3 regions of the Lysinibacillus sp. FW12 genome follow, and region 3 is predicted to be linked to each of the others. Evidence: predicted binding sites of a transcription regulator. Region 3 holds the regulator's gene; each other region holds the start of a gene.
What was found. Region 3 encodes LexA, which represses DNA repair genes until DNA is damaged. Its sites were predicted from a motif close to CGAACATATGTTCG; they were not measured.
Positions count from the first base shown of each region.

Region 1 (3,287 bases), 1.9 Mb from region 3:
TCCTCACCAATTGATGCAGCAAGTGTATCTAAGCCCACTGGACCTCCTCGGAAGCGCTCAATCATGTTCGTGACAAGTTTATGATCAATATGATCAAGACCCCTAGGATCGACTTGTAACAGTTCTAGCGCTTGCTGTGCAAGTCCCTCCGTTATCATACCATCTCCAAGCACTTGTGCATAATCTCGCACTCGTTTCAATAGACGATTGGCTATTCGGGGGGTTCCACGTGAACGCCTCGCCATTTCCATTGCCGCTACTTGCTCAATTTCCACTTCAAATAAATGAGCACTGCGCACCACAATTTCTGCAAGAGAACGATCATCGTAATATTCTAATCGTAGTAAAACTCCAAAACGGTCTCTTAGAGGGGCAGATAAGGCGCCAGCTCTTGTTGTAGCACCTACAAGGGTAAAGGGAGGTAAATCAAGTCGAACTGAACGTGCTTCTGGACCTTTCCCAACCACAATATCTAAACAGAAGTCCTCCATTGCTGGATATAACACTTCTTCAATGGCACGGGGGAGTCGATGAATTTCATCAATAAATAAAACGTCCCCAGGCTCTAGTGAACTTAAAATAGCTGCTAAATCTCCTGGACGCTCAATCGCTGGTCCACTTGTCATACGGACATTGACATTCATCTCATTCGCGATAACAGCAGCTAATGTTGTTTTCCCGAGTCCTGGAGGCCCATATAACAGCACATGATCTAAACTTTCTTGGCGAAGCTTTGCTGCTTCAATGAATATTTGTAAATTTTCCTTTACTTTATGCTGCCCAATATACTGTGCTAGTCTTTGTGGGCGTAAAGATAATTCAAATTGCTCATCATAGCTTCCTGCCTCACTTGCCATCATACGTTCAGACATGTACCTTCCCTCCTTTTCTTATTTTAATTTTAACAGTAGTTGCAGTGCTTGTTTCATAAAGGCATCTGTCGTCTCAAGCTTGTCATTATCCTCAAGCTGTGGTCGAATTTTTTCGAGCTCCTTTTCAGAATAACCAAGTGCCATTAAGGCAAGTATGGCTTCTTCTAGTTCATGTTTATAAGGATTGACACCAAATAACGGTAGCTCATCTTCTGTACTAGGTAACTCTATTGTATCTAATAGAGAGCCTAGCTTACCTTTTAAATCTAGTATCATTTGACGAGCTGTTTTCTTCCCTACTCCAGGGAACTTTACTAAAAACGCCTCGTCTTCCCGTTCAATCGCACTAATAACCTGTTGCGGGTTGCCTGTAGCTAGAATAGCTAGAGCCCCCTTTGGTCCTATACCAGATACTAAAATTAGCTTTCTAAACAGTTCTCGTTGATCTAGATTAGGGAAACCATATAAAACCTGTGCATCTTCTCGAACATGCAAATGAACGTATATCTGTTGTTCAAGAGCAGATGCTCGAAACGCAAACGGGTTAGGGGTATTAAGTTGCCAGCCAATACCCTGTTGTTCAAGTACAATATATTCTGGTGTAATACGAGTAATTTGTCCTTTTAAATAATCATACATCCATAATCCCTCACAATCATCGTCTTCGATTATAGCATATAGCGAACGAATGCTCGACAAAAAGTAGTATGAAAAGCGTTGCTCTCAGACAAAAATGACCGCCAAATGACGGTCATTTCTTGACAAATCTATCAATATCGTACCACAGTTTTGGCCAATAGGTGAGGGCTCGTTTTGTAAATGGCACTAAATAATCTAAAAATACTAGCTGTTGCTCTAATGGTAAATCCACTGCAAAAAGCCATTCACGTAATAATTCATTCGGATATTTCAAACGATGGAGCTTTCTTTTATCCAATCGCTTCAGCTCCGGTAATTCAGCAAAAACCTTTGCAAGGTCATAATCAACAGCTGGTAATACCCGATGCAACCATAAAATATATTCATCATCCGCTTCTCCAAGATGTGCTAAATCAAAATCAATTAAACGCAATTGTCCATCAGAGCACCATAAAAAATTATGATGGACAACATCCCCATGTAAGAGTGTGATGTCTTTTTCTGGTACATCCTCTAGTGCAATCAATTGTAGCGATTTATCGCTGTAGTGCAAAATTTGATCTATTTCTTCTTTTGTTAGAAATGCTCGAAACTCATTTCTTCTACTTTTAAAACGCATATGACGCATTTGCCACTTTAAAAGTTGTGAGTAGGTATGCAAGCCCGGCACTCGCTGCCAAGCAATTTTTTTATGTGTATCATGTAAAGCAATTAATAATTTAAGAGATTCCTTACGATCCTTTTTATGTGCAAAGTTAGCGCCATGACTTCCCTCTTGCCAGACTTGCACAATTAATTGCTCATCATCGCTTTGGACTATTGGTAAAATGAGAGAAGGCTCCAATCTTCCTAACTGGCGATGAATAGCTCTCACCTTCTCCGCAATTTCCACTTGCTTTGCTCGTTTAACAAAATAATTATTCGATTGATACTTATATTTCCAAATATTTGGCTTTACCTCTTCAACTATATACGCTTTTTCACCATCGATAAGGCGTCATCCCGCCTGGGAAATAGTGCGGTGACATCCATGGTCCTGCTCCTGATGGGCACGGCGGTTGACATTGGCAAGGATCCATTTGCCAATTAGGCATCATCATTGGTTGGTTATGACAACCACAGTCTGGCATTGGCATTGGTTTTGTACCACAGCCACAAGATTGACCCATATTCATGTCTGGCATTGGCATTGGCATCGGCATTGGTTGGCTACCACAACCACAAGATTGGCCTATATTCATATCAGGCATCCCCATATTCATATTAGGCATCATATCAAATTGTGGTTTCATTTGCTCATTATGAGTAGGGAAAAACGGTGACGTAGATTCTAAAAAGTCTTCCATCCCCCCAACCTTATGATCTGGCATATCATAGGACATCGGTGGCTGTGGCATCGCATAATGCTCTACCTGTGGCTGCATCTGCATTGGCCACCACATTTGATGATGATAAATCGGCTGGTGACAACTTGAGCAATGTGGTACAACAGGCATTTGTGGCATGATATGCATTGGTGGCTGTGGTGCTGGTTGTGGCACGGGCATTGGCTTTGGTTTTGCTACTGGTGGTGGTGGCGGTGTAGGTGCTGGCGGCGGTGGTGGCTGTATTTGTACTGGTGGCGGAGTAACAGTTTGTTCTACTTGTGGCATTACCACTTGTTGGTGCCAATTCATTTCCACAGGCTGCGGTACCCACATCGGTTGTTGGGGCATCTGCATTGGCATTGGCATTGGTATTGGTATTGGAATCATTTGTGGTTCTGGCATTGGCATA
Region 1 is NZ_CP139094.1:1,527,246-1,530,532, reverse strand. Features, by position in the region: gene ruvB (Holliday junction branch migration DNA helicase RuvB) at 1-872, opposite strand, end outside; gene ruvA (Holliday junction branch migration protein RuvA) at 891-1,511, opposite strand; gene SJW71_RS07850 (aminoglycoside phosphotransferase family protein) at 1,624-2,457, opposite strand; gene SJW71_RS07845 (LysM peptidoglycan-binding domain-containing protein) at 2,492-3,287, opposite strand, start outside.
Region 1: ruvA (Holliday junction branch migration protein RuvA) is a predicted target of LexA. The motif match lies at 1,554-1,567, and genes of this name have one in related genera.

Region 2 (3,287 bases), 1.9 Mb from region 3:
ACATATAATTGGTAGGACATGAAAAAGAACCTATGGCAAGGGAGGCTGCGTCCTTTTCAGGGAGCCTACGATGTACCTTATGTCTAACGCTAGTTCACAAGGGTTTTCTTTAGCTTTCCAACTAGCGGGCTGAAGCGGCAAGTAATAGCATAGAATGGAAAGCCTTTTTCACCTATCCCATTAGAGAATGTTATTTTTTTTACTACCATAAAACATGTATATACATGTTTTTAGTGCCACTCATATGAAAAGTAGGTGTTTGGATGAAGCGTGTTCATTATAGCTGGTTTATTTTAGTTGTCACATTTTTCTCGATTATTGTGGCAGGTATTACATTGTCATCCTCTGGTGTTTTTATCAATCCTCTTGAAAAGGAATTTCAATGGGAGCGGTCAACTATTGCCCTAGCCTTCGCCATAAGTCTATTTTTATATGGTATATCAGGGCCATTTATGGCGGCATTGCTTGAAGTTATTGGCTTAAAGAAAATGATGCTAAGCGCGATGGCTACGTTAATTGTAGGGATCACTTTGACATTTTTGATGAATCAATCATGGCAGTTAATTGTGATTTGGGGTGGCATCATCGGCCTTGGTGCAAGCCTTTTTTTAACGGTCCTTAGTCCCTATGTAGCTAATCATTGGTTTGTCAAACGCAGGGGGTTAGCAGTTGGTATATTAACGGCTAGTACAGCTACAGGACAATTAATTCTACTACCAGTGCTAGCCATGATCATTGAACATTATTCTTGGCGCTGGGCAATGGGGTTAATTCTTCTTCTAAGTACGTTGATGTTCACCTTGATTGCTATTTTTATTAAAAATAAGCCTCAGGATGTGGGGCTAAACCCATATGGACAAGAGGAGTTTATTGAAGAACAGACAGTGCAGCAGAAGAAAAATCCGATTCATATTGCGTTTAACGGTTTACTAGAGGCGGTTAAGATTAAAGCCTTTTGGCTATTAGCAGGAAGCTTCTTTATATGTGGACTTTCAACGAACGGCTTGATCGGGACTCATTTTGTTTCGTATTGTATTAGTTTTGGCGTTCCTTTAGTCACCGCTGCATCACTCTTATCATTTATGGGTGTGTTTAACTTACTAGGGACGACTGCCTCAGGCTGGCTATCAGATCGCTTCGATAATCGTTGGCTGTTATTTTGGTATTACTTGTTACGGGGAGCTTCTTTATTATTACTCCCTTATGCATTATCACAAGGTTCTGTTATTTTACTGACGATATTCACTATCTTTTATGGACTCGATTGGATTGCCACAGTACCACCAACGATCAGTATTACACGACAAATTTTTGGTATGCAAAAAAGTAGTATTATTTACGGATGGATATTTGCCTCACATCAAGCAGGAGCTGCTGTTGCTGCATATGGTGGTGGATTGATCTATCAATTTTTTAATTCCTATACATGGGCTTTTTTCCTTGCGGGTATATTCTGTGCCATGGCTAGCCTGTTCGTAATCATTGTCAAAAAACAAACACCACAGCATGTATAATAAACGAAAAAAGTTGAACCTCAAATAACGGGTTCAACTTTTTTTAAAATCCTTTGACATGAATCAAACAAAAGTTTATAATGTAAACAAATATAATAAAAGGTGATGCTATGAATGAAAGAGAACAGGCGGTGCTTGCTTTAATTCGCCAAAATCCGTTTATGTCTCAGCAAGAGATGGCAGATGCAATGAATCTTTCACGTCCAGTGCTTGCTAATTTAGTGTCTAGTTTAACAAAGCAAGGAAAAATTGTAGGTCGTGCATATATTTTACCCGAGGAAAATGAAATTATTTGCATCGGGGGAGCCAATTTAGACCGAAAATTCCACGTGAAAGGCAATGTTCAATTTGGGACATCTAACCCTGCTAGCTCTTCTTTTAGTGTTGGTGGTGTTGGTAGAAACATTGCTGAAAATTTAGGCAGATTAAACCATCAAGTGACATTGCTGACAACGGCTGGGAAAGATGCTGATTGGCAAGTCATCCAAGAAGCTTCGGAATCCTTTATGAACCTACGTTATGTGGAGCAGCTAGCAGAGGCTTCAACGGGTTCTTATACAGCTATTATGGATGAGCAAGGGGAGCTAGCATTAGCTGTAGCCAATATGGAAGTGTATGATCTACTAGTACCTAGCTTATTGAAAAAGCATGAAACAATGTTAGTCAACGCAGGCTGCTTTATTCTGGATTTAAATTGTCCAAAAGAAACAGTAGCCTATATCCAACAAGTAGCCGTTGCTCGTAATATCCCACTTGTCATTGTGCCGGTATCTTCACCGAAAATGAATCGACTACCTGAAACATTACAAGGAGTAACATGGTTTATTTGTAACACGGATGAAGCGGAAACAATTGTTGGACATAAAATTGAAAACGCTACCCATTATGAAAAAGCTTTACAACAGCTCCTGCAGCTAGGTGCCGAACATGTCATTATTACAGCAGGCAGCAAGGGTGTATATGCAGCATCTACTACCATTGCTCCAAGTCATTTTGCTGCCAAAGTGATAGAAAAAATTGAAGATGTTACAGGAGCAGGAGATGCCTTTGTCAGCGCAGTCATACATAGCTGGTTGACAGGACAATCCTTTGCGACAAGCATTGATGCTGGCTTAACAAATGCTAAAAATACTTTGGCATCTCCCTATACAGTAAGACCAGAATTATCCGTAGATTTGTTAACAAGTGAAATGGAGGAATAACAACATGAAAGAATTCATCGTATTATCAGAAGAAGTAAAAGCAGGACAAGCAAAAGGTCTACCAATCGTTGCATTAGAATCAACAATTATTTCACACGGTATGCCATACCCACAAAACGTACAAACTGCGCGTGAGGTAGAGCAAATTATTCGTGATAACGGAGCAGTACCTGCAACAATTGCATTAATTGATGGAAAAATTAAAATTGGTCTATCTGATGAAGAACTTGAAATGTTCGGGAATGCACAAGGTGTTGCAAAAGCATCTCGCCGTGATTTAGGTTACCTACTTGCAACGAAAAAATTAGGTGCTACTACAGTTGCAGCTACGATGATCTGTGCAGAGCTTGCAGGCATTGAAATCTTTGTTACTGGAGGTATTGGCGGTGTTCACCGTGGTGCTGAAACAACAATGGATATCTCTGCAGACTTAGAGGAATTAGCACAAACAAATGTTGCTGTTATCTGTGCAGGAGCAAAATCTATTTTAGATATCGGTCTTACACTAGAATACCTTGAAACAAAAGGTGTGCCTGTTGTAGGTTACGGAACAGATGAACTGCCAGCATTC
Region 2 is NZ_CP139094.1:1,551,537-1,554,823, forward strand. Features, by position in the region: gene SJW71_RS07955 (MFS transporter) at 264-1,514, shown strand; gene SJW71_RS07960 (carbohydrate kinase) at 1,625-2,716, shown strand; gene SJW71_RS07965 (pseudouridine-5'-phosphate glycosidase) at 2,721-3,287, shown strand, end outside.
Region 2: SJW71_RS07960 (carbohydrate kinase) is a predicted target of LexA. The motif match lies at 1,579-1,592, and genes of this name have one in related genera.

Region 3 (3,287 bases):
TCTTGTGGGTGCTGTCGTTGGTTTTGGCATACTATATGTTATTGCGGTTATATCGAATGGTGGCATGGGTGGAGGAGATATTAAATTATTCTTTTTAATTGGACTCGTTCTTGGCACAATCAATACACTGTTAACACTATTTCTGGCGGCAGTTATCGGTATGATTGTGGGGGTTATCATTTTGTTCAAGCGTAAGCAAGGAAGAAAAACACCCTTCCCCTTTGGTCCGTCTATCGCCTTAGCAGCGATCATTGTTTATTTTTATGGTGATTCATTAATCAATTGGTATTTAGGTTTTTGGTAATTGTCAATCTTCAAGTATATGGAGGGAAGCAAGTGAAACCGGTTATTGGCATTACAGCCTTTGTGGAGGATGATTTATCCGCTCATTTAAATGCTGCTTACAGTCAAAGTATTATTGAGGCGGGAGGAATTCCGCTTATTATTCCTTTAGGTGTTGAGGAGGATGCGGCTCAAATTTTAGCTCTTACAGATGGTTTATTGTTATCGGGTGGCTATGATGTGCATCCATTTCTATTCGGAGCAGAGCCATCACCAAAGCTAGGGAAAATTCATCCAGCGAGGGATACAGTTGAACTAGCTTTAATTGAAGCTGCTTTTATACGAAAAATGCCTATTTTCGGTATTTGTCGTGGAATCCAAATTTTAAATGTCGCATTAGGTGGTACTTTATATCAGGACATTGATAGTGACCATTTTAGTACGAAGTTGCTTAAACATGCACAGCAATCAGGTCGAGCTGTAGCTACTCATTATGTACAGATTATTGCAGATAATTTATTAGCAACTATTTTAGAACAAGAGAAAGTTGCTGTAAATTCATTTCATCATCAGGCTGTGAATGTTCTAGCAGAGAAATTAAAAGTAGCAGCGAAATCAAGCGATGGTATTATCGAAGCGGTAGTTCATGAAGATTTACCATTTTGCTTGGCAGTTCAGTGGCATCCTGAGGAAATGGCCATAGCAGGAGAAGAGAACGCTAAAAAATTATTTTCAGCATTTGTAGAGGCTAGCTTAAAGTTCAAAAAAGAAGCTTAGAAGGGCATAGAGTAAAGAATCCAATGCTAGTATGTGGATTCTTTTTTTGCGTAAAAAAGAGGATACATGCTCATAAGGAACATATAATCCTCGATACCTATTTTCGTAATTAATGCACACGACGGTAGAGACCAACAACTTGTCCTAAAATAGAAACTTGATCGACAATAATTGGCTCCATGGATGAATTTTCAGGCTGTAAACGGAAATGGTTTTTTTCTTTGAAAAAACGTTTTACAGTGGCTTCATCCTCAGCTGTCATAGCTACAACAATATCACCGTTATTGGCAGTTGCCTTTTGCTTCACAATGACTAAGTCCCCATCTAAAATTCCTGCTTCAATCATTGATTCCCCCATAATTTCAAGCATGAACAATTGATCTTCACTTGTGCCATACGTATCTGGTAGCGGGAAATACTCTTCAATGTTTTCAATAGCTGTAATAGGAGAACCGGCTGTAACCTTACCAACAAGTGGAACATGAATTACTTGTTGCTTTTGAATGGATTCTTCAGGCTCTAGAATTTCAATCGCACGTGGCTTTGTTGGATCTCGACGAATAAAGCCTTTTTGTTCTAATCGAGCTAGATGACCATGAACAGTGGAACTTGAAGCAAGTCCAACTGCTTCCCCGATTTCTCGTACTGATGGTGGATAGCCCTTAGCTCGTACCTCTTCTTTAATAAAAGCTAAAATATCCTCTTGTCTTTTTGAAACTTTTTTCATGAGTGCTCACCTCTTTTTTCTAATATCATTCTTCTTATTTGATAGTATAACAGAATGCGAACACGTATGCAAACATAGGTTCGAAAAGTGTTTGACAAAAACGTTTGTTCGCTTTATTATGAGAACATACATTCCGAACAAACATTCTAAAAAGGGGTTATGAACATGACATGGTTAAAGAAAAACACACATATTTCAATCTTGATGGGAGTTTGTCTACTATTTGCAGGATATCTTTACATTACTGATCCAGGACACGTTAGTTACGCTGAAATTCAAATCGAACACGGGGATAGCTTATGGTCGTTAGCAGAGCAATACCGTGGTAAAATGAGTACTGAAGATTGGATTAAGCTTGTGAAAACAGAAAATGAGCTAGCGGATATTAAAATTGTGGCAGGAAAATCTCTAGTCATTCCTGTAGTGAGTAATCAGGCCGATCCCATCAATACCATTGAAATTGCGAGAAACGAACAATGATCAATAATCAACTGTCGGCTGTTGTCTATTGCCGTGTAAGTACTGAAAAGGAAACACAAAGCTCGTCTTTAGAGCGACAACAAGAAGAGTTACTGCGCTATGCAAAAGAGCAAGGTTATGAGGTGAAGGGCGTTTTTAAGGATAAGCACAGCGGCTACGATGTAGAACGTGAGGGCTTACTTGAAATGCTTGATTTCATTAAAGAAAAGGGGATTAACGCCCTTTTTGTACAAGATGAAACACGTTTAGGACGTGGAAATGCAAGGATGGCTGTGTTGCATTTGTTACAAAAATCAGCAACAGATGTTTTCTCTATGCGTGATGCAGGACCGGTGCAACTAAACGAAATGGACACGATGCTGCTTGAGATTTTAGCGATAGTAGAGGAATACCAGCGTAGAATACATAATGCTAAAATACGTAGAGGTATGCGCCGTGCTGTAGAGAATGGCTACCGTCCTGAAAATAATTTATCGAATCGAGGTAACCCGCATGGTCAGGAGCGTAAGGAACTACCTGTAGATGAAATTGTCAAGCTGCGTAAACGTGGATTTACCTTTGAAGAAATTTCTATAACGCTTAGAGGGTTAGGTTTTGAAGTTAGTAAAGCGACTGTCCATCGCAGATTTCAAGAACATCAAGAAAGATTAGCAGGAAAATGATATAGCCTGCTAATCTTTTTTTATCTTCTGTACTTCGCTATTAATAGGAAGATAAGCTTTCTATGCTTACGTTAGTAGGTAGTTTAAAAGGGTGTTCTTTATTAATTCGGTCATAAAACATAATGCCGTTTAGATGGTCGATTTCATGTTGGACAACAATTGCACCATAGCCCTGTAACTGCACGATGATTTCTTGTCCATTAATGTTATAACCTTTAACCTTAATACGTTCATATCTTGGCACAAAACCATGAACTGGTCGATTAACAGATAAACACCCTTCTCCCTCTGGTAAATAAATCATATTTACTGAATGACTGATTATTTTAGGGTTGATCAACATCATTTCATAGTCATCA
Region 3 is NZ_CP139094.1:3,411,759-3,415,045, reverse strand. Features, by position in the region: gene SJW71_RS17800 (prepilin peptidase) at 1-304, shown strand, start outside; gene SJW71_RS17795 (gamma-glutamyl-gamma-aminobutyrate hydrolase family protein) at 337-1,059, shown strand; gene lexA (transcriptional repressor LexA) at 1,169-1,786, opposite strand; gene yneA (cell division suppressor protein YneA) at 1,952-2,266, shown strand; gene SJW71_RS17780 (YneB family resolvase-like protein) at 2,263-2,928, shown strand; gene def (peptide deformylase) at 2,969-3,287, opposite strand, start outside.